2 linked regions of the Butyrivibrio fibrisolvens genome follow. The protein of the gene in region 1 interacts with the protein of each later gene in a pairwise test. Links are inferred from orthologs where the notes say so. Each region holds a gene or a part of one and is shown on either strand. Other genes may lie near its edges. The genes, in order: groL and grpE.

Region 1 (15,627 bases):
GCTTCGCCTGCTATCAAGATAGGATATGAACTATTCGCTATAGCAGCAGGTGATACACCATCAAGGATCCTTTTTGCAGGAACCAGATTCATAATCGCAGGTATTATGGTCATCATCTTTGGAAGCATTCTTCAGAAAAAGGTACTGATCCCAAAGAGATCATCTATTGGATACATCCTGGTACTTGCCTGCTTCCAGACTATACTTCAGTACATTTTCTTCTATATGGCACTTGCTTTTACATCAGGTGTTAGAGGGTCCATCATTAATGCAGCAGGCAGCTTTTTTAGTATACTTCTTGCTGTATATGCTTTTAGATTTGAAAAGCTCTCTGTCCGTAAGGCTGCAGGTATGCTTATAGGTTTTGCCGGAGTATTTCTCTGCGTTACAGGTGGTAGCGCATCCTTCCTTGAAGGAGGGTTCTCTATTCAGGGCGAGGGAGCGATGCTTATTGCAGCATTTGCAAGTGCTGTTGCGGGATGTTTTATTAAGCTCTTTTCCCAAAAAGAGAATCCTGTGATATTGTCAGGCTATCAGTTCTTCATAGGTGGGATCGTCATGAGCATAGTCGGAAAGCTTATGGGCGGGAATCTAACCATCGTGTCTGCAGGAAGTATACCGCTTCTTGTCTATATGGCATTCATATCTGCTGGTGCATATACATTATGGGGAGTACTCCTTAAATATAATCCTGTTAGTACTGTTACAGTACTGGGTTTCGTCAATCCTGTGATGGGAGTTATATTATCTGCGATATTCCTTCATGAAGGCGCGGAGGCACTTAGTATCTATACTCTTATAGCGCTTGTGCTTGTAAGTCTTGGAATATATATCATCAATAAGAAAAGTAAATAGAATAATATAACTGGAACTTCGCATCTGCCTCAGAGGGTGGCGTATGTTTGGCAGATGCGAAGTTTGAGCAATATAAATGTATTTGCTGATAACTGCCAGTGAATACTCGAGAGGAAAGAGTAGCTGGCAAAAGAAAGCCAGAAGAAATATTCAGGAATTAGTGCGATCCTCCGATATACATATATCTGAATGTTTGTTTACAATATCAATTTAAAGAGGTGGTATTAAAGCCATTGCTTTAGTTTGGTACTAAGACTTTATATGGAGTTTTCAGGTATAAAGAGAGGTTATCTATGAATCAAAAGAAAAAGATTTCTGCTATATTTCTGGCACTTGTTGCCTTGTTTGTATTTCTGGCTCCGTCTAAGCTTCCTGCAAGAGCTGCTGGAACTGTAAGTATTACTTCGGCTCAGATTGAAGGAAGTAATGTAATAGTCAAGGCGTCTGCGTCATCTGTACTTTCAAGCGATGACGGATTGTACCATTTGTTTGCGCTTAAGATGTACGAAGCTTCGCCGTCGGGAACTCCTGTTGCAAGTGCAGCTGCAGGTACTAGTGCGACATTTTCTTTTGCCCTGAATAAGGGAACTGCAAGTTCTCATCTGTATGACAAGTTTGCAGTTGCTACCTTAAATAGTGGCAGCTACACAATAGTTAGTAACTTCCATTACATAACTAACCCGGAAGCTCTGGCAACCAATACGTCTTCAAGGAAAAACGAATCCAACAAAAAGGGAATCTGGGGCAATAACCTTGGAGGTCTTAATGCAGGTCAGACTGCCTATAACTTTAATATCCACCAGTTCAGCATAAGCGAATCTTCCAGCGGCAACTGGAATTATAATGGCAAGACCTGGTCTATCACAGGTAACTTCTCAGGCTATGACGAGCTGATGAAAAAGTATAACAATCAAGGCCTTGCAGTAACGATGGTGGTTCTAAATGGCTATAAGGATGCGGAGTTTGTCTATCCTACGGCAAGGGATGGCGGCGGATCCTGTCCTTATTATATGCTCAATACTGCTGATCAAAGAGGTCTTGAGAAGCTTGAAGCTCTGATGTCTTATATCAGTAACCGCTATAACGGAAGTACTGGACATGGCCAGATCGATAACTGGGTTATAGGCAATGAAGTTAATGCGTATCTGTCATGGAACTATCTGCCATATACTGATGTTGCAACCTACTCAAGAATATATGCTGATAGTCTTAGGATCTGCTACAACGCTATCATGAGTGAGAACAAAAACGCCAATGTCTGCATGTGTATCGACCAGATGTGGGACAGAAACAGAACTTCTGATCCGACTTTCTACGATGGAAGAGATGTTCTTGACAATGTCAATGCTTATATTAAGTCAGAAGGTAACATTAACTGGGGACTTGCACAGCATCCGTACAATACTCCCTTGTACTGGACACCATTCTGGACTCCGATGACGCCATATTATGGGTCACTTATAAGTCATGATGCAGGCACAGATATGCTTACAATGGAGAATATAGAAGTTCTCACGGATTATCTGTGTCAGTCAGCTTATCTTAATAATAAAGGTCAGGTAAGACCTGTATATCTGACAGAATGTGGCTATAGCTCAGCGGTATACGGTGATCAGAACTCGCAGGCTGCGGGAATCATATATGCCTACAACAGAGTTATCCGGAACCAGTATATAAAAGGTATATTTATCAAAAATCTTGAAGAAAGCGGCGAAGAGATAGCGCAGAACCTGTACTTCGGAATCCTCGATTCAAGCGGCAATCAAAAAGTTGCATATGCCTACTTCAGGGATATGAACACTGGCGGTTCTGATAATGCAGTAGCTTTTGCCCAGTCCATAATAGGAGCAGATAAGTGGGCTAATGACATGAGTGCGTATTCAAGGTAAAAGGGACTTAACCATAGAAGATAATAAGTTAGATGATGCAGCATGGACCAGGATATAAAATCTCTTGATCTGTAAGGGGATGGAACGAACAGAGGTACAGTTTGCATTTAGATGGTAAAACGTGCGAATGTATACGTATTGTAATTGACTACGCATATATAGCAATGAGATAATATTAAAGAGCAGCGCGATGAAGAGCTTATAGACTCTCAAGGCGCTGCCTTTTTATTTTTTAGAATCGTTGGACCTTGGCTCGTTGGAGCCGGAAGGAGGACTATGGGTAGGAAGAATTTTCTAAAAAGTTATGGTTTCATTATGGCTATGCTGATAGCTATCGTTGCAGGCTGCATTGTCGGATGGATATGGCCTGTTGTAACAGGGGAGGATGGCAGCACTATATCAAGCGGTGCCACTGTTCTTGAACCACTAGGTAAGCTGTTTATAAACCTTATGTTCTGCGTAGTTGTGCCTATGGTATTTTTCTCAATATCAAGTGCCATTGGTAATATGCAAAGTCCCAAAAGGGCAGGCAAGATACTTGGAACCACTATTGCGACATTCTTTGTAACAGGTCTTATTGCTGCAGTTTTATTTTATATAGTCATGATGGTGATCCCGCCTGTTACACATACATATGATCTTACTGAAGGCGAGATTGGTGATACTATTTCGATTCCGCAGATGATCATTAACTTCTTTACAGTTGAAGACTTCACAGCTCTTTTTTCAAGAAGAGCGATGCTGCCTCTTATCGTAGCATCTGTATTTACGGGCTTTGGAATTCAGGGATGCGGCGGATCACAGTCTATTGTAGGCAAGTTCTTCTCTAACATGACTGAAGTTATCATGCGCATCGTTAAGCTTATCACTTACTATGCACCTATCGGATTCTTTGGATTCTTTGCAAGTCTTGTAGCTACATACGGACCTGACCTTATCGGTGACTATTCAAGAGCGCTTATTACTTATTATGTATTTTGTTTCGTATACATGTTTGTTTCATTCCCTCTGTATGCATGGTTTGGCGGCGGCAAAAAGGGTATATCAGTTATGTTCTCGCACCTGTTCAGACCTGCAGTTACAGCATTTGGAACATGCTCATCTGTTGCAACCATCCCTACCAATATGGAAGTTGCGCAGGAATCCGGTGTGCCTAAGGATGTAACGGATATAGTCCTTCCTATGGGCGCTACAATGCATATGGATGGCTCATCAATGTCTGCAATCCTCAAGGTTGCTTTCCTCTTTGGAATATTCGGTATGGACTTTACCGGTGGCAGAGCTGTCCTTGCTATCATAATAGCTGTGTTCTCATCAGTAGCTATGTCAGGAATCCCGGGAGGCGGCGGAGTAGGAGAACTTGTCCTTGTAACCATGTTCTTCCCTGATCAGATGGCAATTGCATATCCTATAGCTCTTGCGCTTGGCAATCTCATCGATCCTCCTGCAACTATGGTCAATGCAGCAGGGGATTATGTAGTTAGCTTCATCGTTGCAAGATTTACTGATGGTAAGGATTGGATCAATAAAAAAGTGTCTAAGAGCAAAGCGAGCGAAAAAGCGAGCTGAAAAAAAAATAACTGAAACTTCCAAGCGGGAAGTTTGAGTAGATAATATTTTTAGAAATAAACTGAAATTATAAAACCACAAAAGCAGTAGATAGGGGGTGTACCGTGTCTACTGCTTTTTATGTGCAGGTAAAAGTGTGCTTGCGTGTAAACTTAAAGAAGTTGTATTATTGTTATGTAAACACTTACATTTATATGGGGAGACATTTTTATGCGAGATCTTGACTATCTTAAGCTTTTAAGCCAGAAATATCCAAATTCAAGAAAGGCTGGTGCAGAAATCATCAATCTTCGTGCGATCTGTGCACTTCCAAAGGGAACAGAATATTTTTTCTCAGATCTTCATGGAGAGGATAGGAGCTTCGTGCACCTTCTTAGGAGCTCATCAGGTATCATACGGGCCAAGATCACAGAGACCTTTGGAGATATGTTATCTAGTCAGGAGCAGCTTTATCTAGCTAACCTTATATATTATCCTGATAGAATTATTTCAAATGCCAGACAGACGGGCGTAGATAATGCTGAGTGGCAGAAGATTACCATATTTAGGCTCGTTCAGATAGTAAAATGTGTTGGTAGAAAGTATACAAGGTCCAAGGTTCGTAAGAAGATGCCTGAGGATTATGCCTATGCTATAGATGAACTTTTGCACAATGATGCCAAGGATGTTGACAAGAAGCAGTATTATCAGGAGATCATAAACGGTATCATAGACGTGGATGCAGGAGATGAGTTCATCACAGCCCTGTGCGGTCTTATTCAGAACCTGACTATAGATTCACTTCATATAATCGGTGATATATTCGACAGAGGACCTCATGCTGATGTTATCATGAACGAGCTTATGAATTTCCACGACGTTGATATCCAGTGGGGCAATCATGACGTTAGCTGGATGGGCGCTGCCTGCGGCAATACAGCCTGCATAGCCAATGTACTTAGGATTGCGACCAGCTATAACTCTTTTGACGTACTTGAGGATGGTTATGGTATCAACCTTCGTCCTCTTTCTATGTTTGCTGCAAGCACATATGCGGATGATCCATGTGATAATTTCAAGATACATCAGCTTGATGAGAACAAGTACGACTCTGTAGAGCCCGAGCTTGCTGCCAAGATGTGTAAGGCTATCTCTATCATACAGTTCAAGCTTGAAGGACAGCTTATAATGCAGCATCCGGAATACGAGATGGAAGACAGGCTCCTTCTTAATAACATCGACTATGACAAGCATACAGTTACAATAGATGGCGCAACTTATAAGCTTAAGGACTGGAACTTCCCTACAGTTGATCCGCTCCACCCTTATAATCTGACGATTGAAGAGGGTGAACTCATCCATACCCTTAAGATGAGCTTTATTCATTCGCCGCTTCTGCATAAGCATATACGATTTATATACTCCCACGGAGCTATGTACAAGATATGCAACAATAACCTCCTTTACCACGGCTGCATTCCTATGAATAATGACGGATCGTTTGTTGAGATCAGTAATGCAGACGGATCATTCTCCGGCAGAAGCCTTATGGATTATCTGAACCAGATGTGCATTGACGCATATTTTCTGGATGAGGTTACAGATCCTGTCAGGAAAAGAAAAGCAGTAGACCTTATGTGGTATCTGTGGTGCGGCAAGAATTCGCCTCTTTTTGGCAAAGACAAGATAACAACATTCGAGCACTATTTTGTCGATGATAAGGCAGCTTGTAAAGAGACTTTTAATGCATATTATTCATATACTGATAATAAAGAATATGTTGAAAAGATATTGAGTGAGTTTGGTCTGGGCTGCGCAGGATCTCATATAATCAACGGACATGTTCCTGTTGAAGTTAAGAATGGAGAGAGCCCTGTCAAAGCTGATGGAAAGCTCTATGTCATAGATGGAGGATTGTCCAAGGCATATCATGAAAAGACAGGAATAGCAGGGTATACACTTATCTGCAACTCTCATCACCTTGCCCTTGCTGTTCACAGGAGCTTCACACCCGGGCAGGAATATACGCCCAAGATAGTAAGCACTGAGGAGTTTGAGAAGAGAGTTATGGTAAGGGATACTGATGTCGGACGAGAACTTAAGAAGCAGATAGATGATCTCAAGGAACTAATGGAAGCATACAAGAACGGCCTTATCAAGGAGAAGTGATATAAGAAGTGCATCCACACCTCTGCTTATTGGCATTCTCAAAATCTTTGCAATGGCGGACTGTATATGAATCATTGCCATGCTGTTAATTGTTTTATAAATTCATGGCATGATATCTTGAGTCTTTTATTCTGGGGTTCAAACTCGCTGCGCTCAGACATGTGAACCCCGGGCAGAATAAAAACTCAATCTATCATACTCATGAATTTTATAAAACAATTAAAAAGCGTGGCAATGATTCATATACAGTCCGCCATTGCAAAGATTCTGAGAATGCTGCTACGTAGAGGTGTGGAATTCAAGTAAAAGGATAATGAGAATTAGAAGTCGGAATATACACTTTGATTGAATCGTAGTAAGTGTAGAGCTTTTGGACTCCGTTTTCTAAAATATAGTAGTGCCTGATGTATGGAATGAGGAGTATAATAAATAGGAATGTCAGGGCGAGTAATAGGATCATGGATGTCATTACATATGCAATTACTCCCATGAGAGTAAGGATTGCAAATGTGACCGTGACAATAAGATGGATGAGCCTTTCGTGCTGGAAGAAGGCTATCTGAGTCATGAGATCTTTGTATGCTCTTAGGTATTCTTCGCCGCTGTGGTCAGTGGTGATGAAATCTGCCATATAGGATAGATACTCTTTTAGACGTTTTTCCATACTGATTACCTTAGACATTTACTGATTACTTTCTGCATTCTGATAATAGCTTCTAAAATAATTGTATCACAGGAATGGGGGATTTAGCTTCAATGAAAAAGTTTAAGATCACATTTAATTCACCTGTAGTTCTTGGTTTTATCTTTATAAGTCTTGCAGTATTGCTGCTTGGCTTTGCAACGCTAGGTGTAAGCAACGAGGTTTTGTTTATGACTTATCACTCATCGCTTACCAATCCTCTAACTTACATAAGATTCTTTACTCATGTACTTGGTCACAGCGGATGGGATCATTATATAGGCAATGCTTCTTTTATCCTGCTGCTTGGACCAATGCTTGAAGAAAAGTATGGTTCGAAAAGGATAATGCAGGTCATCCTTATAACAGCCTTTGTAACGGGAGTTGTGAACTATTTCCTGTTCCCAAATGTTGCTTTGTGCGGCGCAAGCGGCGTAGTATTTGCATTTATACTTCTTACATCTTTTACCAGCTTTAGAAATGGTGAGATACCGCTTACATTCATACTGGTAGCGGTGGTATTCTTGGGGCAGCAGGTGTACGAGGGCGTAGTCCTTACGGATGATATCTCGAATATGTCACATGTTATAGGCGGTATCATCGGCGCAGTTGTCGGATTCAAACTCAATAGAAAATAAAACATCTTTTTAATATCACGTTCCAATTAATGCTAAATTCATAGCCATAAAAAAAGTCCTACTTAGCAAAAGAGATAGCTGCTAGGTAGGACTTGATTATTTTTATGCTTCTACGCCTTTATCAGCTAAAAGCTGCTTTAACCTTATGATTTCTTCTGCCTGAGAAGAAATAGTATCATCTTTCTTAAGATTCATCGAATTAGCGATATCAAGCTGTTCTTTAGTAGTATCCAGCTGTTCCTTAGTGGTATCAAGCTGTTCTTTAGTAGTATCAAGCAGTTCTTTAGTAGTATCGAGTTCTTCCTGAAGTTCATCAATCATATATGTAGCTGTATTGTGATCCATGATCTGCAGTTCTTTAGAGAACATATTCATCACTCCTTCGATATTCCTGCACATATCGTACAGGTGGGAATACATGGGTTCAAACTCCGGATATTTACTGATAAGCTCCATAATATACTCTGGCTCATCGCATCCCAGGAAGGTAAGCCATGCATCTAATTTTGTTTTTATTCCTTAATTATGAAGTTTGCATAGGAAAATATCAACTGATTTATAAAATGTATGACTGAACTTTTCCCGTATTTCAAATAAATTAACTTGCGCTCATCCATTTTCCATGATAGCATATTTCTTGTTTGGTTTTCAGCGGTACATCATAAATCGCAATCCAAAACAGATTGATTCCTGGCAAATCGCCTTGAATTCCAATTTTTATTTTGAGCAGTATTAGATGTTGTAGATGCTCTTTCTTTTATTGCTCAAAGGAAAAAAGCAAACAAGAAGGAGACTATTAATGCAAGAAACAACTGAATACAGCTATCTTCAAGCTACTGGAAAGCTTGAATACAACATGACCAACGATTACATGTTCCGAATGGTATTACAAAGGGATGAAGAGACACTTATTGGTCTGATCTGCTCTATCCTTAAACTCCAGAGAGAAAGCGTTCTTAGTGTCAGGATAGAAAATGCAATTGACATGGGAGCAGATGTTACCAGTAAAGAATACCAGTTAGACATTCATGTTTCTCTTAACAACGACAGCTATATCAATCTTGAGATGCAGATTGTAAACTATAAGAACTGGCCGGAACGTTCCCTTTCATACCTATGCAGACGTTTTGATAATGTGTCCAAAGGCAAAGATTATATAACTGTTAAGCCTGTATATCATGTGGGCTTTCTGGATTTTACTCTATTTGAAGATCATCCTGAATTCTTTGGAAAATATCAGATGAGGAACTCAAAAGATAAATATCTCTATACTGACAAGTTTAATTTATATGTGGTAGACTTAAATCATACAGAACTGGCAACTGATGAAGACAGAACCAGTGGTATCGATACGTGGGCAAAACTCTTCAAAGCAACTACCTGGGAGGAAATAAAGATGATAACTAAAGATAATCCATCTATGAATTCTACTGCAGAATCAATTTATCTCTCTAATTCTGACTTTGAGATCAGAGAGCGTTGTCGTATAAGAGAAGATGCCATAATACATGAAAAGCTAGTGGCTGAAAAGCTCGAAGCTCAGGCCGAGACAATTGCTACTCAAGCTGAAGAAATCAATAGATTAAAAAAACTATTAGCAGATAATGGAATACAGGAATAAGTATTGTTCTTCCCAATCAAGGCTTTAATGATGTCGATAGGATTGTTTCCAAGGTCAAATACCTCCCGGAGATAACCAAGAAATATAAGAAACTGTGGGATAGAGAACGAAGCTTCCCGAGAAACGTGGAATTAATAAGTAAAGCCTATAATGTAATGAATAAAAAAGAACTGTGAAAAAGTGATCATCTCATTTTTCACAGTTCTTTATATTTATCCTTCTTATTATGTACTTCAGTTCTTCTTGATTTTCTTCTTCAGCTTTTGATCGTGCTTATCAGATCTTTTTAGCAGTATGATCGTCAGCAAATAATATTCCTCTTACAGGGAAGAGAGCATTGAGAAGTATCTCACCGAATATCACACAGGTAATAACTTCGCCGGCTCCTACTGTAAGCATCATAAAAGGAATCAGGTCTGTCATGCCATAAGCATATTTTAGTACGAACGGAATGATAAGCGCATTGCTTATTACAGGCGGAAGTGAGCAAAGAATCCTGTGTTTTCTAAGAGCATATGTTCCAATACATCCAATAAGTGTTGCTAAGGTTCCAAATATTACATCCGGAAGTGCACTTTGCATCAGGATATTAGACAAAAGACATCCTATTGTAACTCCGGGAATAGCAGCCGGTGTGAAAAATGGGAGGATTGTCAGAGCTTCTGAGAATCTACACTGGATTGCTCCGCTTGCAAGGTCGAATCCCTGCGCGAACATTGTTAATACTACATACAAAGCGCCGATGGCGCCTGCCTGTACGATGTACAGAGTTTTTGATTTCTTCATTTTCTTTCTCCTTTAGTGTACGGCTATGTGCCGATTTTGCGAGTGGGAAGGATTTAACACTCGTATAGCAACAGGTATGATAACACTGAATAAAAGCTTTGTAAAGGCGATACTGATCAGACTAAAAATATATAATTACTAAAACTTCCCACTTGGACGGACCAACATCCTCAAAGCTTTTACAAGGGCAAGCAGTATATAGAAATTAACTTATCTAAGAATTATTTCCGGATGAAGTAAATTAATCATAATGATATAATGATAGTGCGAGATATTATGCATACTAATTGTATTACTTGGAGGTATTTATGGGAGATAAGTTATTGCCGCTTGTTACGAGGCATTTTTTGATACAGCCTCAGAGTGTTGATAAACTCTGGGAAGAAGAATGGTCAGTTACCCTTAGAGATGATGCTGATAAGAAGGTAGGGAGATTTCATTTTGAAGAGGCCGGAATTGATGGGGAAGTAACGCTTTTACTGGATATTGAACCTGCATACCAAAAGCCCTCTCTTGGTGCTGAAATATACTCTGCTATAGCAAGTTTTGTGTTTAAATTCCAGGAACTTAAGGTAGTCAGAACGTCTTGCAGGCATGAGGATGATGATCTTGTACATAGCCTTGAAAAGGCTGGTTATGTAAGGCGCAAGAACAGGGATGGACGTGACTTTTATTCGATCACAAAACAGAAGACATCCTGGACAGGCCTTTACATGATATTAGGTCTTGTTGCAGGTTTGATCATTGGAATCACTATATCTAATCTCTGGGTTGGAACTTTTTCTGGAATAATAATAGGGACAGTAATCGGATATCTGATTGATAAGAAAGCGTGAATATACCGGATTTGTCGAGACTTTATGACGATATATGTTTTTTCATAGACTGATTATTTTTCTTATATAAATGGACCGGTACTTGCAGGAACATGGTGGGGGACATAGATGGACATTGCGGTTTTTAGCGATATACATGCCAATCACAGCGCCTTTCAGGCTTGTTTTGACAAGGCCTGTGAGAAGGGAATTACCAATTTCGTACTTCTGGGAGATTATGTAACGGACTGTCCCAATCCTCAGAAAACTATGGAAATGATATACATGATGCAGAAGTTTTTTAACGTCTGGATTGTGAGAGGTAACCGCGAAGAGTATCTTCTTGATTATAGGAAAAAGGGCGAGTCAGGATGGAAGAAGGGTTCTGCCAGCGGTACGCTTTTGTATACTTATAATAATATGACAGACAGGGACTTTAACTTTTTTGACTCACTTCCTATATATTCGATGTGGAAGCAGAAGGGTATGCCTTCTTTTGAGCTATGCCACGGATCGCCCAATTCTTCAAGGGAATTCATGATGGGTAAGAGCCGTACTACAAGGCGTATTGTGGCTCAGCTAAGGTCTGATTTTATCCTGCATGGTCATCATCATGAGCAGGAGACTTACACCTATAGAGACAAGAAAGCTGTCAATCCGGGCTCTATAGGCATTCCCTGGAACTATGGCGGCAAGACACAGTTTGCCATAATTCATGATGAAGGAGACAGATGGGAAGAAGAATACTTTCAGCTTGATTATGACAGAAAAGAGATTCTGTCTGAGTTTATGTCATCAGGCCTTATGGAGATGGCGCCTGCCTGGGCAGCAGTTACAATGCATACTATAAGAACAGGTGTGGATCTTAATCAGACAATCCTTATGAGAGCAACTCAGCTGTGCGAGCAGGAAAGAGGAGAAGCCCGTTGGCCGGATATCCCTGAGAGGTACTGGGCTCTCGCCCTTAAAGAGAACTATATAGATATGCATGGAAAAGATATACCTCATAGGTAGATTTTTAAACTTCCCACAAAAGCCAGACGCAGATTCAAGGGTAGGAGTCTGTCTGGTAAGTGGGAAGTCTGCAAGTAAATCAGATAATAAAGAGCTCGAAGCTTTGTAATAACAAGGCCTGTCAAAAATAAAAAAAGAATAAACAAAGGATTATAAAAGAAGGACACAATCTTCAAAGCCGCTCTGGAAGCGCGTTTGAAGGGGTGTCCTTTTTTGATGACAAAAGGTCAAGAAGCAAATGAGAGAAAACGAGAGAATATAAGAGATATTACGAGAAAAGACTACAATATCCACCTGTAAATCAATTTGCAACATAAAAGCCGCAACATTATTATATATTTTGTGGTTAGCACTCAGGGAGTTTGAGTGCTAACAATTCTATAAGACTTAAGTTTTAGTCTAAAGTTAACAAGCACAGATATGATTGTTAATCTTTAAAAAAGCAAATTATATATCTATATAAAGGAGGCTTTATCATGAAATTAACACCACTTGGAGACAGAGTTGTATTAAAGCAGCTTGAAGCAGAGGAGACAACAGCATCAGGAATCGTTCTTCCTGGAAAGGAAAAAGAGAAACCTCAGCAGGCTGAAGTTATAGCTGTTGGACCTGGCGGAGTTGTTGATGGCAAAGAAGTCAAGATGGAAGTTAAAGTCGGACAGAAGGTCATTTATTCTAAATATGCAGGAACAGAAGTTAAGCTTGATGAAGAGACATTCATCATTGTAAAGCAGAACGACATTCTTGCAACAGTTGACTAAATCAAAAATTGCAAAGAAGATTTTGTCTATTTGTTTTCGGATAAAAAGAAGATCTGGAATACAGATGATAAACAGTCTTTATATGAAGCAGGATCATATCCTGCAAACTAGATAATATATTATGGAGGTCATGTATCATGGCAAAGACAATTAAATCAGGTGATGATGCTCGTATGGCAATGGTTGCAGGCGTTAACAAGCTTGCAGATACAGTAGGTGTAACAATCGGACCTAAGGGAAGAAACGTTGTAATAGACAAGTCTTACGGTGCTCCTACAATCACAAACGATGGTGTTACTATCGCTAAGGAGATCGAACTTGAAGATCCATATGAAAACATGGGTGCTCAGCTTGTTAAGGAAGTTGCTACAAAGACTAATGATGTAGCAGGTGACGGTACAACAACAGCTACAGTTCTTGCTCAGGCAATGATCAACGAAGGTATGAAGAACCTTGCTGCAGGTGCTAACCCGATCGTCCTTCGTAAAGGTATGAAGAAGGCTACAGACGCTACAGTAGAAGCTGTTAAGAAGATGGCTACAAAGGTAAGCGGCAAGGAGCAGATCGAAAGAGTAGCAGCAGTTTCATCAGGTGATGATGAAGTTGGTAAGATGATCGCTGACGCTATGGAAAAGGTTTCTAACGACGGCGTTATCACAATCGAAGAGTCCAAGACAATGCAGACAGAGCTTGACCTTGTTGAAGGTATGGAATTTGACAGAGGTTACATCTCAGCTTACATGGCAACAGACATGGACAAGATGGAAGCTAACCTTGAAGAGCCTGCAATCCTTATCACAGATAAGAAGATCTCTAACATCAACGACATCCTTCCTCTTCTTGAGCAGGTTGTTAAGACAGGCCAGAAGCTCCTCATCATCGCTGAAGACGTTGAAGGTGAAGCTCTTACAACACTTATTGTTAACAAACTCCGTGGAACATTCAATGTAGTTGCAGTTAAGGCTCCTGGCTATGGCGACAGACGTAAAGAGATGCTTCAGGATATCGCAATCCTCACAGGTGGTAAGGTTATCTCATCTGACCTTGGTCTTGAACTTAAGGATACAACACTTGATGACCTTGGACGTGCTAAGAGTGTTAAGGTTACTAAGGAGAAGACAACAATCGTTGATGGTGAAGGCGACAAGGCTGACATCGATTCAAGAGTTGCTCAGATCAAGAAGCAGATCGAAGATACAACATCTGATTTTGATAGAGAGAAGCTTCAGGAAAGACTTGCTAAGCTCGCTGGCGGTGTTGCAGTTATCCGCGTAGGTGCTGCTACAGAGACAGAGATGAAGGAAGCTAAGTACAGAATGGAAGATGCTCTCAATGCTACACGTGCAGCTGTAGAGGAAGGTATCATCTTCGGCGGTGGTAGCGCATACATCCACGCTTCTAAGGAAGCTGCTAAGTCTCTTGAGAACCTTGAAGGTGATGAGAAGACAGGTGCTAAGATCGTTCTTAAAGCTCTTGAAGCTCCTCTTTTCCGCATCGCAACTAACGCAGGTCTTGATGGATCCGTTATCGTAAATAAGGTAAAAGAGTCTGAAGTTGGAGTTGGTTTCAATGCATATAAGGAAGAGTATGTAGATATGGTTAAGGATGGTATCCTTGATCCTGCTAAGGTTACAAGATCAGCTCTTCAGAATGCTACATCAGTTGCTTCTTCATTCCTTACAACAGAAGCTGCTGTAGCAACAATCAAAGAGCCTGTACCGGCAGCTCCAGCTCCTCAGCCAGGAATGTATTAATTAACTGATGGCGGAAGCTCTTAGTTTTTAAGAAGACCTTGAACATTCATAGAAATGGCAGGAGACTTCATATAAGTTAAGATATATTTTGCACCACGACTATATCAATACGATATGATCGTGGTGCATTTTTTGCCCTATATTATGCAGTTTTGATGAGGTGATCATAATAAAAATGCGTAGTATCTTGCTTTACAAGCGTTTTCTTGGTAAAATTACCAATATATGTCTAGTATAATCAGTAAAATGTTATAATAATTATTTAAAAGCGATAACATTTAGACTGGTGATCATTAGAAGTGCATTATAAGTCAAGGATTTTGAAAATTACACGTTCTTGAAAGCGCATTATGACGTTATTGCACAATCTATAATATGTTAAATAATGATGTTAACTAAAAGGTATATTATAAGGATTTGATCCTTCACCTTTATAAACTATCATCATTTTATAATAATCATTCATTGATTATGGAAAAGAGGAATAATGAAAGAATTAAAAGACTATGTACGTACAATACCTAACTTCCCTGAAGAAGGAATTATGTTCAGGGATATCACTACAGTAATGCAGGATCCGGATGGACTCAAGCTTGCTATTGATACAATGCAGGACCTTGTTAAGGATCTTGATTTTGATGTAGTAGTAGGAGCAGAGTCTAGAGGATTCATTTTTGGAACACCTATTGCATATAATCTCCACAAACCATTTGTACTTATCCGTAAGAAGGGTAAGCTTCCTGCAGAGACAGTATCTATTGATTATGATCTTGAGTATGGCAAGGCTACTCTTGAGATGCACAAGGATTCTGTTAAGCCTGGTCAGAAGGTTCTCATCGTAGATGACCTTATCGCTACAGGCGGAACAACAGAAGCTATGATCAAGCTTGTTGAGTCTCTCGGCGGAGAAGTTGCAGGTGTCCTTGTAATGATGGAGCTTGCAGGACTTAACGGAAGACAGAAGATCGCCGGTTACAGACTTGATTCTGCTGTCGTATACGAGGGCAAGTAATTGGAAGATTAATCATAAGATTAACTCCGAGAGATTAATCATTTATATTTTGTGATTAACTTCGAGAGATTAATATCATTTTC
Region 2 (15,540 bases), 2.7 Mb from region 1 along the record:
TATCTGGCTTGGGATTTTTATAGTAGCATGAATGCTTAGTATTGTTCCATTTCGTTTTTGATTGCGAAATATGCTGGTTTTGGTTCGTAGTTCTGGTCGAAGATACGGGTATTGGTGGTGTCGCCTTCGCGGTAGTGATCTACAAGTCCGAACAGTGTTACGCAGGTGATGTTAGCAGGGCCGCCTGCTTCTGTGTCCATGTCGTGAAGGAGCTTAAATACTTGTCCGTATCTGGTTGCCTGCTTTTCGAACTGTTCAGGAGTTTCGGATTCTACGCCGATAGAAAGCTCTGTTACCTGAATCTCAAGGCCAAGTTCTGCGAATTTGGTGATAGCAGTCTTGATGGCTTCATCATTGGGATAGTCGATGCCCCAGTATCCCTGCATTCCGATACCGTCTATAAGTCCCTCGTCCTTAAGGTGTGAGCACAGGTCATAGATGGCCTGAGTTTTTGGAGTCTGGTAGGTGTTGTAGTCGTTGTAGAAGAGCTTGACGTCTTCATCGACATATTTTCTTGCATAGGTAAATGCCATCTCTACATAATCTTCGCCGATGGTGTCATACCATGGGTTAGGGTCTTCGCCTGTCATAGTCCTGCACATGAAGTAGCTGTCAGGATCATAAGCGCCGGGTTCTACAGCTTCGTTGACAACATCCCAGCAGTATATAACTCCGGGGTATTCGTCCTGAACATGAGTTACAAGCTGTCTTATATAGCTTTCCATTCTAAGGAGCATTGTATCCTTATCTACATATTCACCGTCATCAGTGTAGCCTTCTCTGAAGAACCATCCCGGAGCCTGGGTATGCCATACAAGAGTATGCCCACGCATCTTCATTCCATTGTCTTTGCACCACTGCAGAGTAGGATCGATGGATGCAAAGTTAAGTGCAGGCTCTTCGTTACCATTTTTAAGATTATCCTGTGATCCGAACTGATCGAGGATATAGCAGCTCTTCATAAGATTGGTCATAGTACAACTATTAAACTGCTCTTTGCTAAGTTCCATATACTGTGGGATATTAAGTGTCTGATTCTCAAGAGTACTTCCATTGATACCAACCCCAAGCAGGAAGTAATCTTCGCACAGATCCTTAAGAGGAACAACTTCCTGATCTTCATAAGCGCTTGTCTCATCACCTGTAACAAGGTTTTCGGAATCAGAACTGCCTTCACTTGCTGTATCCCCATCTGACGCGCCTCTCTCCGCTGCATCGGCAGATCCTTCTACAGATGCAGCTTGCCCGGAAGATGCATCTGTTCCATCTTTGGCTCCGTCCTCATTAGATGCTGCCGCGCTGCATCCTGATAGCAGAGCGATTATTAGTGCCCCCGATAATAGTTTTCTTACCTTCATAACGCCTCCCATATATTGTATTGATATAGTTTTTGATATTAAAAATATACGTCATGACGTCTCGCCGTGCTTATCATCTGTTGTTATTCACTTGTGGATGATTGCTAAGTTGAAGCGATAATGGGTGAACTACTCCGACTTCTATAAGTCGGAGTAGTTCACAGAATGAATCAAAGAAAAGTACGATGAATCAGGCTCACAAATGCACATACATAATAGCAGGAATAGAAAGATGGAAAAAGAATAGCTGCTAAGAATAGAGTGATATATGGCGCAGACCAAGATGTTGGTTCTGCGCCTTTCGTGTCATTTAAATGTTTTTAGTAGTGCCTCTCCAAAAGTCTACAGCTTCTTCAAGCCATCCGGATACTTCAAGTCCGTTTCCAAGTCCAAAGCTGTGACCCCCTTTTGAGCCAATCCTGGTGATATGTTCTACGCCAAGCTTAGTAAGAACTGCGTCCATTGCCTTACTATTGGCTACAGGAACTGTGCCGTCATCTTCATTGGCAACGATGTATGTCTTTGGATAGGAGCTGTCTATGTGTGATGGAAGGTCATAGGATGACACAAGCTTACTATCAACATCAGGACCTGCAAGGCGTCGCAGAAATGGCGCGATGCCTTCTCTCATAGGATTGCCTACAGGAAGAGAAGTATATGCCTTATAGAACTCGTTCATGCAGACAGCTGTATATCCAAGGAATATTGTAGGACTTGGTATTTTCGCTCTTGTATGCTGGGCTATGATCATCGATGTAATTGATGATATTGAAGTACACAATAACTACCGTTCAGATGGTACTGTATACGCTGTATATTCATTTGCAAGAAAGCTCGGCCAGGCCGGTGCATCAGGTCTTACAGGACTTCTTCTTTCTATCACAGGATACACAGCTGAGACAGCATTTGATACAGGCGTAGTCAACGGCATCTATAACGTTGCTACCCTCATTCCGGCTATAGGAATGGTTCTTCTTTCACTCTCACTTATTTTCTTCTATCCTCTTTCAAAGAAGAAGGTTGAAGATAACATAGAAGTACTCAGAAAGCGTAGAAACGGCTGATTCCATAATTGGCAGACGACCTTACAATTCTTGGTGTTAACAGATAAGTATAAAAAGAGTTTCTTAACTGTTGACAAAAGATAAGAATGGCGAAATAATAATTCGGTGTTATACGAGTTTTATTTGAAAACATAAAGTTATATTTATAAAGAAATTTGCATATATGAATTTAAATAAAAATTCACTTTTACTATTACTTCGAATTATAATAAGTTGATTTTTAAAGAAAAGCTGACGAAGGCGTTAGGGATTTTCATTAGTTCCTGTACCCTTTTGTCAGCTTTTTTATTATCAATAACTCAAACTACCCACTTGGCCGGGGGCATGTCCGGAAAAACCTCGCCAAGGCAGGCGGAATATAAATCTTTGCCACGTTTTTTAATTGTTTTATAAAATTCATGAGCGTGATAGATGGAGATTTTTATTCTGCCAGGGGTCCACATGTCTGAGCGAAGCGAGTTTGGACCCCAGAATAAAAAGCTCCAGATATCATGCCATGTTACAGGATGTAACTGGACATGTATAGAAATACATGGATGTATTTATATGTCCTAGAATTCATAAAACAATTAACAACGTGGCAAAGATTTATATTCCGCCTGCCTTGGCGAGATTTTTCCGGACATGCCTCCGACCAAGTGGGAATCTTGATCTCATCATTTAGAAATAGGAGAAGCGTATGTTGTCGGAAGATCGAATTGGCGAAGAGTGTGGTGTTTTTGGTATGTATGACCTTTCGGGAGGTGATGTTGCAAGATCCATATATTATGGACTTGAGTCACTTCAGCACAGAGGTCAGGAGAGCTGCGGTATTGCAGTAAGCGATACAAACGGCCCCAAAGGAAAAGTCCTTTCCCGCAAGGATATGGGACTTGTGAATGAAGTATTTACAGGTGAAGACATAGACAAGCTTGTGGGCAATATAGGCGTTGGCCATGTCAGATACTCAACTGCAGGATCCTCAGTAAGAGAAAATGCCCAGCCCCTTGTTCTTAACTATGTTAAGGGAACCCTTGCCCTTGCACACAATGGCAACCTGACCAATGCTCCAGAACTTAGAGATGAGCTTGCATATACCGGAGCAATCTTCCAGACTACAATCGACTCTGAGCTTATCGCTTATCTTATTGCAAGGCAGAGACTTCGTACAGCCAGCGTTGAGGATGCTGTTGCTCTTGCTATGCCTCAGATCAAGGGAGCTTACAGCCTTGTTATCATGTCCCCTCGTAAACTTATAGGAGCAAGAGACCCTCACGGATTCAGACCACTTGTCCTTGGCAAAAGAGACAACGCATACATCTTTGCATCAGAGACCTGCGCTCTTGATACTATAGATGCCGAATATATAAGAGATGTTGAGCCCGGAGAGATAGTAACTATCACTTCTGATGGACAGATCCTTTCTAATAAAACAAGATGCATTCCTGAAAAAGAGCACGGACACTGCATCTTTGAATATATCTATTTTGCAAGACCTGATTCTGTTCTGGATGGTCAGAGCGTATATGATGCAAGAATAAGAGCCGGAAGATTCTTATACAAGGATGATCCGATAGATGCTGATATCGTAGCAGGTGTACCAGAATCCGGCAATGTTGCAGCACTTGGTTATTCCATGGAGTCAGGTATTCCTTATGGTCAGGTCTTTGTCAAGAACTCTTATATAGGAAGAACCTTTATAAAGCCCGGACAGAAGAACCGTGAGAGCAGCGTCAAGGTCAAACTCAATGCTTTAAACCATGCAGTAAATGGTAAGAGAGTTGTCATCATAGATGACTCTATAGTACGTGGTACGACTTCAGACAGGATCATCAGGATGCTGCGAGAAGCTGGAGCCAAAGAGGTACATATGAGGATATCATCGCCTCCATTTCTCTGGCCATGCTATTTTGGCACAGATATCCCTGCAAGAGAGCAGCTTATTGCCTATAACAAAAGTATAGAAGATATACGAAAGATAATAGGGGCAGATTCTCTTGGTTATCTTAAGCTTAATAGACTTGGGGACCTTGTAGATAACAAGATGTCTATCTGCGAAGGCTGCTTTACAGGAAGATATCCTGAAGAGCCGCCTGTAAGCGACATCCGCGGTGAATTTGAAGCATAATATTTTTATTAAGAGAGCGCTATAAGTATTTGGTTACTTATAGCGCTTTATAATATGTTAGAATTAGTGGTAGTGTTTTTTGAGGTAAGGAGGGATGAGTTTGAAAATGTTCCATTTTCAAACCCGAATTGATGTCGCGAGCTCCATCAATTCGAACCATTAGCCGCTCGTTTCACTCGCGACATGAGGTTATTTATGATTAGAATAGGTATGCTTACAAGTGGTGGTGACTGTCAGGCTTTAAATGCAGCTATGAGAGGCGTGGTTAAGTGCCTTGATGCTAGCGGCACGCAGATGGAGATCTATGGATTTCTTAATGGTTATAAAGGCCTTATTAACGGCGATTTTAAGATGCTTACGCCTCGAGATTTCTCAGGACTTCTTACAAGAGGTGGGACGATTCTTGGTTCATCCAGAGTTCCTTTTAAGACTATCCACGAACCCGATGAAGAGGGCAAAGACAAGGTTGCATGCATGAAACAGACCTATTACAAGCTTCAGCTGGATGTCCTTGTAGTTCTTGGCGGCAATGGTTCTCAGAAGACAGCCAATCTCCTTAGAGAAGAAGGGCTTAATATCATATCTCTTCCTAAGACAATAGATAACGATCTCTGGGGGACTGATATGACTTTTGGTTTCCAGAGCGCAGTTGATGTTGCTACTAATGCAATCGACTGCATCCATACAACAGCAGATTCTCATGGCCGCGTATTTATAGTAGAAGTTATGGGGCATAAAGTCGGCTGGCTTACCCTTAATGCAGGTATTGCAGGAGGCGCTGATATCATCCTGATCCCTGAGATTCCCTATGATATAGACAAGGTTATAGAAGCTATCGAAAGACGTGCTACAAATGGTTCGAGATTCACCATCCTTGCAGTTGCAGAGGGTGCTATCTCCAAAGAGGATGCCAAGCTTACCAAGAAAGAGTATAAGAAGAAACTTTCAAGTTATGCATTCCCTTCTGTATCATACGAGATCGCAGATCAGATTCAGAAAAAGACGGGTCGCGAAGTCAGAGTTACAGTTCCCGGGCATATGCAAAGAGGCGGAGTGCCTGATCCTTATGACAGAGTATTTGCAAGCCGTGTCGGAGTAGAGGCAGGACAGCTTATTCTTAACAAAGAATACGGATATATGATCGCATACAAGAATCGTGAGATGGTCAAGGTCCCTCTTAAAGAGGTTGCCGGCAAGCTCAAGTCCCTTCCAAAGGATGCAAGTATTATCAAGGAAGCCAAGATGCTTGGTATCTGCTTTGGAGATTAATGGTAAGAGAGATTCCTTTCTTGTGTTATAATGTTGTAGGTGTCAAAGCTCATGGCCAAGAGCGCCTATCATAGATTTTATTAGCCTATGCTTATAGTTTTGGCAGTGTAACATTATTATTTATAAAAAATAGGATATTGCGAAAAGAGTATTAGAGATGCCATACGTAGCATTATATAGAAAGTTCCGTCCTCCGACATTTGAAGATGTCAAAGGCCAGGATCATATAGTAACAACACTTAAAAATCAGATAATATCAGACCGTGTGGGACATGCATATCTGTTCTGCGGAACCCGTGGAACAGGTAAGACGTCTGTAGCCAAGATACTTTCAAGGGCTGTTAACTGCGAGCATCCCGTAGATGGCAATCCTTGCGGTGAGTGCGAGACCTGCAGAGCCATAGCAGAAGGCAGATGCGTTGACGTTGTCGAGATCGATGCTGCATCCAACAATGGTGTTGATAATATCAGAACCATCATAGATGAAGTGTCCTATTCTCCTACAATGGGCAAGAAGAAAGTGTACATCATCGATGAGGTACACATGCTCTCTACAGGAGCTTTCAATGCACTTCTAAAGACACTTGAAGAGCCTCCGGAATATGTGCTTTTCATTCTGGCTACTACTGAAGTTCAGAAGATACCGATCACTATTTTATCAAGATGCCAAAGGTATGATTTTCATCGTATCACTATAGATACTATAGAAGACAGACTTAAGGAAGTTACTGAAAGAGAGGGTATCAAAGCACAGGAGAAGGCACTTAGATATATCGCAAGAGCTGCTGACGGATCCATGAGAGATTCCTTAAGCCTTCTGGATCAGTGTGTTGCCTTTAACTACGGGCAGGAGCTGACCTATGATAAGGTACTGGGAGTGCTGGGAGCAGTTGATACAGCAGTCTTTGGTCAGATGTTTAAAGCTCTGACACAGTCAGATGCCAAGGAAGCACTTAGCATCCTTGCAGATGTAGTTATACAGGGAAGAGAGCTTTCACAGTTCGTTGCGGATTTTGTATGGTATCTTAGGAATTTGATGCTGGTCACAACTTCTGATAATGTAGAAGATGTTGTTGATATATCATCTGATAATCTTGAGGTATTAAAGGATCAGGCCCAAGCTACTGACATAGATACTATAATGCATTTTATAAGCGTATTTTCAGAGCTTGAAGCAAGTTTGCGTTTTGCTGCGCAAAAGCGTATTCTGATTGAGATGGCGCTTATAAGGATCTGTCGCCCTCAGATGGAAGGCACAACAGATGAGGGACTGGCTCAGCGTGTAAGAGCTCTTGAGAATAAAGCAAGAGAATCTGCTGATATCATAGACAGGATCAGGAATGGACAGATTGCTGTGACAAATGCTGCGTCTTCCGGCGCATCATTAGAAGCTCCAAAACCTGTAGCAGCAAGGAAACTTGATAAGCCGATCCCTGAGGATATCAAAGCTGTAGTTGACGGGTTCGATCGCTTTCTTGGCGGTATGAAAGATGCTGCCCTTAAGAACTTCATGAAGACTGACAGACCCAGACTGTCTCTTGGAGCTGATAATACTCTTCAGATGGTATTTAATAACCAGGTCACCATGGGAATCATTGAGGCTCAGAAGAAGTATCTTGAACAGGAACTTGCAGATGCTTTTGGCAAGGATATCAAGGTCGAGATAAGAGCTCTTGCCAAGGGTGAACAGTTTGAGGAGTCATATATAGACCTTGAAGCTATAAAGTCTGCAATACAGTTTGATGTTGTGACAGAAGATGAAGTTAATAGGCCTGTAGAGGATACAATCTCTAAGGACAATGTGTCTGATGGTGCAAGTGATAGTCAGCCGACAGGCGGAGTATCTGATAGTATAAATGAAAGTCAGGCTGTGGATGAAGTATCCGGTGATATAAGCGATATGCATGATGCGGACTACGGATTTATGACGGAGTCGCTTCAGAATCTTAGTCCTGAAGATGATGGCAATTCTTTTGAAGAAAAGGATGAGCCTGATGATGAGGTCTGATCGTGTTTGGATTTAGAAGTATTTTAAATGTAGATCCAAATGCATTAAATTTTATTTTTTAATAATTAGTACATAGAATTTATTCATATGTCTTTTTATAAAATGGATTTTACGGAGGTATTATTTTATGAGTAAGCGTGGAGGATTTCCTGGCGGAATGCCTGGAAACATGAATAATCTGATGAAGCAGGCACAGCGTATGCAGCGTCAGATGGAAGAGAATCAGAAAGAGCTTGAGACTAAAGAGTTCACAGCTAAAGCCGGCGGCGGTGCTGTAGAAGCAACTGTTACAGGTGGCAAAGAGCTCAAGTCTATCAAGATTTCTCCGGAAGCGGTTGATCCTGATGATGTAGAGATGCTCCAGGATCTTATCGTTGCTGCAGTTAATGAAGCTATGGGCGAAGCTGATAAGGCTAACGCAGAAGTCCTCGGCAAGATGACAGGCGGACTTGGCGGCTTTGGAGGACTTGGATTCTAATGGATCTGTACAGTGGCCATGTTAACAAGCTGATAGAAGAGCTTTCTTCTCTCCCCGGAATAGGAGGGAAGTCAGCTCAGAGGCTTGCTTTTTATATTATCAATATGCCCAAGGACCGTGTTGCAAGGCTCTCAGGTGCTATCAATGATGCCAGAGAGAATGTTCACTATTGCAAGAAGTGTTGCACACTTACAGATGGTGATCTGTGTCCTATCTGTTCCAATGACAGCAGGGACAAGTCAACAATAATGGTTGTCGAGAACTCAAGAGATCTTGCGGCATATGAAAGAACAGGCAAGTACAATGGTCTATATCATGTGCTTCAGGGCGTAATATCACCTATGCTTGGCGTAGGACCATCTGATATAAGACTTAAAGAACTATTACAGCGTCTTCAGACAGAGGATGTAAATGAGGTCATCCTTGCTACAGGATCGAGTCTTGAAGGCGAGACGACAGCTATGTATGTAAGTAAACTGGTGAAGCCCACAGGTATCAAAGTGACTCGTATTGCGAGCGGTGTACCTGTTGGAGGGGATCTGGAATATATTGATGAGGTGACGCTACTACGCGCACTAGAGGGAAGGACGGAAGTATGAGCGTAAAGAGAGAATTTGTTGGGGAGACACAAAAGGGACAGGCTGTATATCTTTTCCATATTACTAATAAAAATGATATGGAAGTAACTGTTCTTAATTATGGTATCAACATCCAGAACGTCTTTGTTAAGGACAGTGATGGAAACAGATGCGATGTGGTTCTTGGATTTGATGATTTTGAAGGCTATACAGACAATAAGCCTACTCTTGGATCTACTATAGGACCATCAGCTAACCGTGTAGAGGGTGGTAAGTATACCATTGCAGGCAAGGAATATCATCTTCCACTTAATGAAAACGGTGTAAACAATCTTCATACAGATGGAGACAATGGTTTTCACAAGACAGTATGGGACAGCGAAGAGGGAGACAATCTTGTAAGATTCACTTATAAGGCTGCTGATGGCGAGCTTGGATTCCCAGGCAATCGTACATTTACAGTAGAAGTTTCACTTTCTGATGACAATGAGCTTAAGCTTCATTATCATGCAGACAGCGATGCTGATACTCTTATCAATATCACTAATCACACCTATTTCAATCTCGGTGGCAGCGGAAGCGGCAAGGTTCTCGGTCATGTGCTTCAGCTCAATTCTCATTACTTTACACCTGTTAAGGACAAGAATTCTATTCCTTCAGGTGAGAAGCGTGCTGTTAAAGGAACTCCGCTTGATTTTACAACTCCTAAGACTATCGGTCAGGATATTGCATCAGATTATGAGCAGATCGCTCTTGCAAACGGTTATGATCATAATTTCATAATCGATGGTGCAGTTGATGAGGATGGAAATGTTGACGGTGGTATGCATGAGTTTGCTATAGTTACTAATCCTGCAACAGGAATCACTATGCATGCATCTACCAATCTTCCGGGATTCCAGTTCTATTCAGCTAATTTCCTTAAGGATATTGTTGGTAAGGACGGATATGAGTATGGTCAGTATGATGGATTTTGTCTTGAAACACAGACATATCCTAATTCTATCAATACTCCTTCATTCCCAAGTCCTGTATATGGACCTGATCGTCCATATGATGCTGTTACAGTTTATAAGTTTAACTAAGTGGTGTTAAGTATAGGTTAAAAACTTGAATCCCTACATCACTTATCTTGTAGAAATATAAAGATCTTTTACAGGTTTTTCTATATGGAGGACTGATGGCTGAAGTCAAAAACTTTAGAGATTACAGCAGAAATTTTAGAGATGCAGATGCACCGGACGAAGAAACCGGTGCATCTTTTTCCAGAGAGCCTTCTTATCAGGAGAAGATAAGAAATCATAGGCTTATAGTATTTTACAGAACTATTTTTTTGCTGATTGCGGCGGTTGCCATAATAGCATTTATATATGTGAACTGGCACAACAAGGTGTATTCGGAATCCAGGGTTCTTAGCTCTACATCTCTTACCGGCATGTCTGGTGTCACAGTACTTCCGCTTGGACAGAATATAATCAGATACAGTAAAGATGGTATCAATTGTATGTCTGCAGACGGAAGGGCGCTATGGAATATGACCTATGATATGCAGGCACCTGTGGTGAGAATATGCGGTGAGACCGTTGCAGTTGGTGATTATAATGGTAATACTATCTATGTTGCCAATTCGCAGGGAACTCTTGGAAGTTTTGGAACCAATCTTCCTATCAGGGATTTCTGCGTTTCATCACAGGGGGTAGTTGCGGTCATTCTTGACGATGATGATATAACAAGGATCAAGCTTTTTGATACATCGGGCAAGGAACTTGCAGCTATCAAGGCTACTATGGCCAACAGTGGATATCCTACCAGCATGTCCTTGTCTCCCAATGCTGAGCTTTTGGCAGTATGTTATCTGAAAGAGTCGGGAGGTTCTATTCTGACAGGCGTTACCTTCTTTAACTTTGGAGCTGTAGGTCAGAATGAGACAGATAACATGGTAAGCTCATTCAAGTATGAAGATACTATCATCCCATATGATGTGTTTCTTGATTCAAGTACTAATATGGCTGTATCTGATAAGAGTATAGTCTTCTACAAGGGTGAGGATGTTCCTAATGACCCTGTTGTCAATGAGATCGGTGAGACTGAGATCATGAGCGTTTATAACAACGAAGACTACGCAGGCATCATATGCGCCGGAACAGCAGAAGAGGGAGCTTATAAACTTACAGTCTACAATACTTCAGGTAAGGATATTCTGGAGAAGTATTTTGATCTTGATTATACTGATATGTTCTTCTCAGATGATCAGTTTGTTGTGTACAATGACAAGCACTGGCAGTTATATGGAATAGATGGAACTCTTCGATTTGAAGGGGAGTTTGATGAAAGTATAAAGGCAATCATCCCTGGACCTAGCAGGAACAGATTTACTATAGTGACAGCTGATTCGATAGATCAGATAGAACTGAGATAGAACTAATATAGAACCGAGATAGAACTAATACAGAACTGAGATAGAACTATATAGAACTAAGACTGATCTTTACATATATAGTAAGAGCATAAAAAAGAGTCATTTGGTATAATATATTATTTTGATAGCAAATATACAAAAAATATATTACCCCAAATGGCTCTTTGTTTGTATTTGGAGATATCAAATCATTGACATTGTAACGAAATTGCGATAAACTCGAAAACGTAAGTATTTTAGTTCAAACAGATTCACTGTATTTTTTTCCAAAACATCTTTTAATAATTGACCTTGCGACTTGTAAGGCATGCTTGTGCATGGGGAGGATTCCAATATGATAGAAAGCAAAGACACTCAGGTAAGACCTACAGCAACTATAAAATCCATTGTAAAGGCTGCAGTGATAGAGCAGAGTGAGAAGGCAGCAGCACTTGCCAAAGAGGAAAAGGCAAAGCAGGAAGAAGCTGGTATCAAAGTTATAAAGCTTGAAAAAGGTGCAGTAAAAAAGGCTAAAGAGGCTAAAGCTTCTGTATCAAAGAAAGCTGCAGAAGAAGATAAGAAGATAAAGGAAAAGGCTGCAAAGGTAGAAAAAGAAACCAAAAAGAAGGTAGCCAAGGCTAAGAAAGAAGCATCTGAAGTTAAGAAAGATGTAGTGAAAAATGCAACTTCAGCTAAAAAAGAAGAAAAGAAGATAGCTGAAGCTAAGGATGAAGTAAAAGAAAAAGCTACAGCTGTAAAAACGGAAGCGCCTAAAACTGAGGCTTCTAAAAAAGAAACTCCCAAAAAAGAAGCTTCTAAAAAGGTAGCATCTAAGAAGGCAGTTAATACAAAGAAAGAGGTTGTAAAGAAAATCTCTGATATAAAGCAAGAGACAGTAAAGAAAGCTAAAGAAGTCAAGAAGGAAGTGGCAAAGAAGGCAGAATCAGTAAAAGATACTGTGGTTAAAGACACTGCTGCAAAGGATACTGCTGCTAAAACTAAAGAACCTGAGGTCAAGCTTGTACTACAGTATCGCGATTATGATATAGAGCAGAGTGTTCTTTATAATAAAGCAAGAGCTGTTATTGGTGATAAGTTTGAATCTGTAAAGAACCTTAACCTTTATGTTAAGCCTGAAGAAGGTAAGGTATATTTTGTTGCAGATGAAGAGACTGGAAGTTTTGATCTGTAACAAGTCCTAAATTGCCCCATATCTTTTTTGTTTTTTTAAGAAGCGTAGATCCTATAAGGATTTGCGCTTCTTTATATTTTCTTTAGACTTTTTATTTATTAGTCGGTTGACAGTATAGTTTTAAAGTGATAATTTAACGTATGTAAGATGTTAGCACTCAAGTCGAGTGAGTGCTAACATCGGATGAGAAGAGGTAATCATTTGGAACTTACAGAGCGTAAGAAAACAATTCTAAATGCAATCGTTCGTAATTATCTGGAGACCGGAGAGCCGGTTGGAAGCAGGACGATTTCCAAGTATACGGATCTGAACCTTTCATCTGCGACTATCCGCAATGAGATGGCAGACCTTGAAGAGATGGGACTTATATTACAGCCACACACTTCTGCAGGACGTATACCATCCGATCAGGGCTATCGTATCTATGTAGATGATATGCTCGCCCAGAAGGAGAAGGAAGTCGACAGCATGCGTGAGATGCTTCTTGATAAGGAAGAGAAGCTTGAGAATCTTCTTAAGCATGTTGCAAGACAGCTTGCGGACAATACCAATTATGCGACCATGGTTTCAACACCTACCATGAGCAAGAACAAGCTCAAATTCCTTCAGATAAGCAGAGTGGATGCTGATCATCTTCTGGCTACCATAGTTCTTGAAGGCAATCTTATCAAGAACAAGATGATACCGGTTGAGGAAGAGCTTGATGATGCGACAATCCTTAAGCTCAACATGATCCTGAATACGAACCTGAGCGGTATATCAGTTGAGAATATCAACCTTGGCCTTATCGCAGCTCTCAAAGCGCAGGCTGGTATCCACTCCGAGATTGTAGGTCATGTGATAGACGCAGCTGCAGAGTCCATAAGAGCCGATGAGGAGCTTGAGATATATACAAGCGGTACCAACAATATCCTGAAATATCCCGAACTTTCAGATAATAAAAAGGCGAGTGAACTTATCAATACATTTGAAGAAAAGAGTGATCTTACAAGTCTTGTAGAAAGTTCTCTTAGTGCTACGGAACACGGGATTCAGGTTTATATAGGCAATGAAACACCGGTAGATACTATGAAGGATTGCAGCGTAGTTACAGCAACCTACGAACTTGCCGAAGGTATGAGAGGCACAGTCGGTATCATAGGCCCCAAGCGAATGGACTATGACAAGGTCATATCTACACTTAAGGAAATGATGCATCAGCTGGATGATCTTTATAAGAAGAACGACTAGCTATTTTCATATAATAAATAGTAATAAAGGAGAATCAACTTGAGTCAGGAAAAGGAAATCAAAAAAGAGCAGGAAGAAGTAGAAGAAGCTCTTAAAGAAAACGAAGCTCAATCAGGAGATGCGGTTGAGAACGAAAATACTGCAGAAGCATCAAAAGAAACAGCTGATGCAGATACTACAGATAAGGCTTCTGAAGAAGTCAAGGAAGAGGGCAAGAAATCTCTTTTTGGAAAAAAGAAAAATCCTCTTCAGGACAAGCTTGACGACATGACAGACAAGTACAAGCGTCAGCTTGCAGAGTTCGAGAACTTCCGTAACAGAACTGAGAAAGAGAAGTCTCAGATGTTCGATGCAGGAGCAGGCAATGTACTTACCAAGATACTTCCTGTTGTAGATAACTTCGAAAGAGGTCTTGCAGCAGTTCCGGAAGATAAGAAAGATGATTCTCTTGTACAGGGATTTGACATGATCTACAAGCAGCTTTTAAAGACTCTTGAAGACATGGATGTTAAGCCGATAGAAGCTCTTGGCAAAGAGTTTGATCCTAATCTCCACAACGCAGTAATGCAGGTAGAGAGCGATGAGTACGAAGAAGGAATTGTCGCACAGGAGCTCCAGAAGGGCTATACATATCACGATACAGTTATCCGTCACTCAATGGTGGCTGTTGCTAAATAGAGGAGATAGAGATTGTCTTCGATGTTTTTGCCAAGAAGGCATTTATGATCACAAAGCTTTACACATCTCCGATTTCCCAGTAGGGATAGATCAAAAATAAGATGAAATAGTTATGGAGGTAAATTAACTATGGGTAAAATCATTGGTATCGACCTTGGTACTACAAATAGCTGCGTAGCAGTCATGGAAGGTGGAAAGCCTACCGTTATAGCAAATGCAGAAGGTGCTAGAACAACTCCTTCAGTTGTAGCTTTTACTAAGAATGGTGAGAGACTTGTAGGTGAACCTGCTAAGCGTCAGGCTGTTACAAATGCAGATCACACAATTTCTTCAATCAAGAGAGATATGGGTACAGACAATGGCCGTAACATCGATGGCAAGAAGTACTCACCAGAGCAGATCTCTGCTATGATTCTTCAGAAGCTCAAGAAGGATGCTGAGGACTACCTTGGAGAGTCTGTATCACAGGCAGTTATCACAGTTCCTGCATACTTCAATGATGCTCAGCGTCAGGCTACTAAGAACGCTGGTAAGATCGCAGGTCTTGAAGTAGAGCGTATTATCAACGAGCCTACAGCTGCAGCTCTTGCTTATGGTCTTGACAATGAGAAAGAGCAGAAGATCATGGTATATGACCTCGGTGGTGGTACATTTGATGTATCTATTATCGAGATTGGTGATGGTGTCATCGAAGTTCTTTCTACAAACGGTGATACACACCTTGGTGGTGATGACTTCGATAACAGGATCATCGACTGGATGGTAGAAGAGTTCAAGGCTAAGGAAGGCGTAGACCTTTCAGGCGATAAGATGGCTATGCAGAGACTTAAGGAAGCTGCAGAGAAGGCTAAGAAGGAACTCTCTTCTTCTACAACAACTAACATCAACCTTCCTTTCATCACAGCAACAGCAGAAGGCCCTAAGCACTTCGATATGGATCTTACAAGAGCTAAGTTCGAAGAACTTATCCATGATCTTGTAGAGAGAACAGCTATTCCTGTTCAGAATGCTATGAGAGATGCAGGTCTTACAAATGCAGACCTTGGTAAAGTCCTCCTTGTTGGTGGTTCTACACGTGTTCCTTGCGTAGTAGAGAAGGTTAAGCAGCTCACAGGTCAGGAGCCTTCCAAGAACCTTAACCCTGATGAATGCGTAGCAGTAGGTGCAGGTATCCAGGGTG

The links.
Region 2: the proteins of groL (region 1) and grpE interact in binary tests that used the Escherichia coli proteins (3 or more experiments, as listed by UniProt). The link is inferred for Butyrivibrio fibrisolvens from one-to-one orthologs.

What each region holds. Positions count from the first base shown.
Region 1 is NZ_CP065800.1:3,053,634-3,069,260, reverse strand. The notes cover bases 12,360-15,223. They hold groL (chaperonin GroEL), read left to right. Parts: upstream 12,360-12,915; coding sequence 12,916-14,532; downstream 14,533-15,223. Other genes in these bases: I7804_RS12730 (adenine phosphoribosyltransferase), read left to right, coding at 15,020-15,223; I7804_RS12740 (co-chaperone GroES), read left to right, coding at 12,494-12,778. Also shown: I7804_RS12795 (DMT family transporter), read left to right, coding at 1-855; I7804_RS12790 (DUF5722 domain-containing protein), read left to right, coding at 1,149-2,744; I7804_RS12785 (dicarboxylate/amino acid:cation symporter), read left to right, coding at 3,021-4,313; I7804_RS12780 (fructose-1,6-bisphosphatase), read left to right, coding at 4,524-6,461; I7804_RS12775 (hypothetical protein), read right to left, coding at 6,760-7,143; I7804_RS12770 (rhomboid family intramembrane serine protease), read left to right, coding at 7,218-7,781; I7804_RS12765 (coiled-coil domain-containing protein), read right to left, coding at 7,884-8,237; I7804_RS12760 (Rpn family recombination-promoting nuclease/putative transposase), read left to right, coding at 8,581-9,402; I7804_RS12755 (QueT transporter family protein), read right to left, coding at 9,679-10,188; I7804_RS12750 (hypothetical protein), read left to right, coding at 10,497-11,024; I7804_RS12745 (metallophosphoesterase family protein), read left to right, coding at 11,133-12,017; more of I7804_RS12730, read left to right, coding at 15,224-15,544.
Region 2 is NZ_CP065800.1:363,839-379,378, reverse strand. Bases 12,621-15,540 are described here. They hold grpE (nucleotide exchange factor GrpE), read left to right. Parts: upstream 12,621-13,721; coding sequence 13,722-14,360; downstream 14,361-15,540. Other genes in these bases: dnaK (molecular chaperone DnaK), read left to right, coding at 14,490-15,540; hrcA (heat-inducible transcriptional repressor HrcA), read left to right, coding at 12,636-13,682. In the rest of the region: I7804_RS01540 (endo-1,4-beta-xylanase), read right to left, coding at 36-1,358; I7804_RS01535 (S9 family peptidase), read right to left, coding at 1,669-2,037; I7804_RS01530 (MFS transporter), read left to right, coding at 2,036-2,422; purF (amidophosphoribosyltransferase), read left to right, coding at 3,102-4,529; I7804_RS01520 (6-phosphofructokinase), read left to right, coding at 4,725-5,798; dnaX (DNA polymerase III subunit gamma/tau), read left to right, coding at 5,956-7,806; I7804_RS01510 (YbaB/EbfC family nucleoid-associated protein), read left to right, coding at 7,934-8,284; recombination mediator RecR, read left to right, coding at 8,284-8,883; I7804_RS01500 (aldose epimerase family protein), read left to right, coding at 8,880-9,947; I7804_RS01495 (DUF5711 family protein), read left to right, coding at 10,043-11,281; I7804_RS01490 (DUF6465 family protein), read left to right, coding at 11,616-12,452. UniProt on the Escherichia coli protein: Participates actively in the response to hyperosmotic and heat shock by preventing the aggregation of stress-denatured proteins, in association with DnaK and GrpE. It is the nucleotide exchange factor for DnaK and may function as a thermosensor.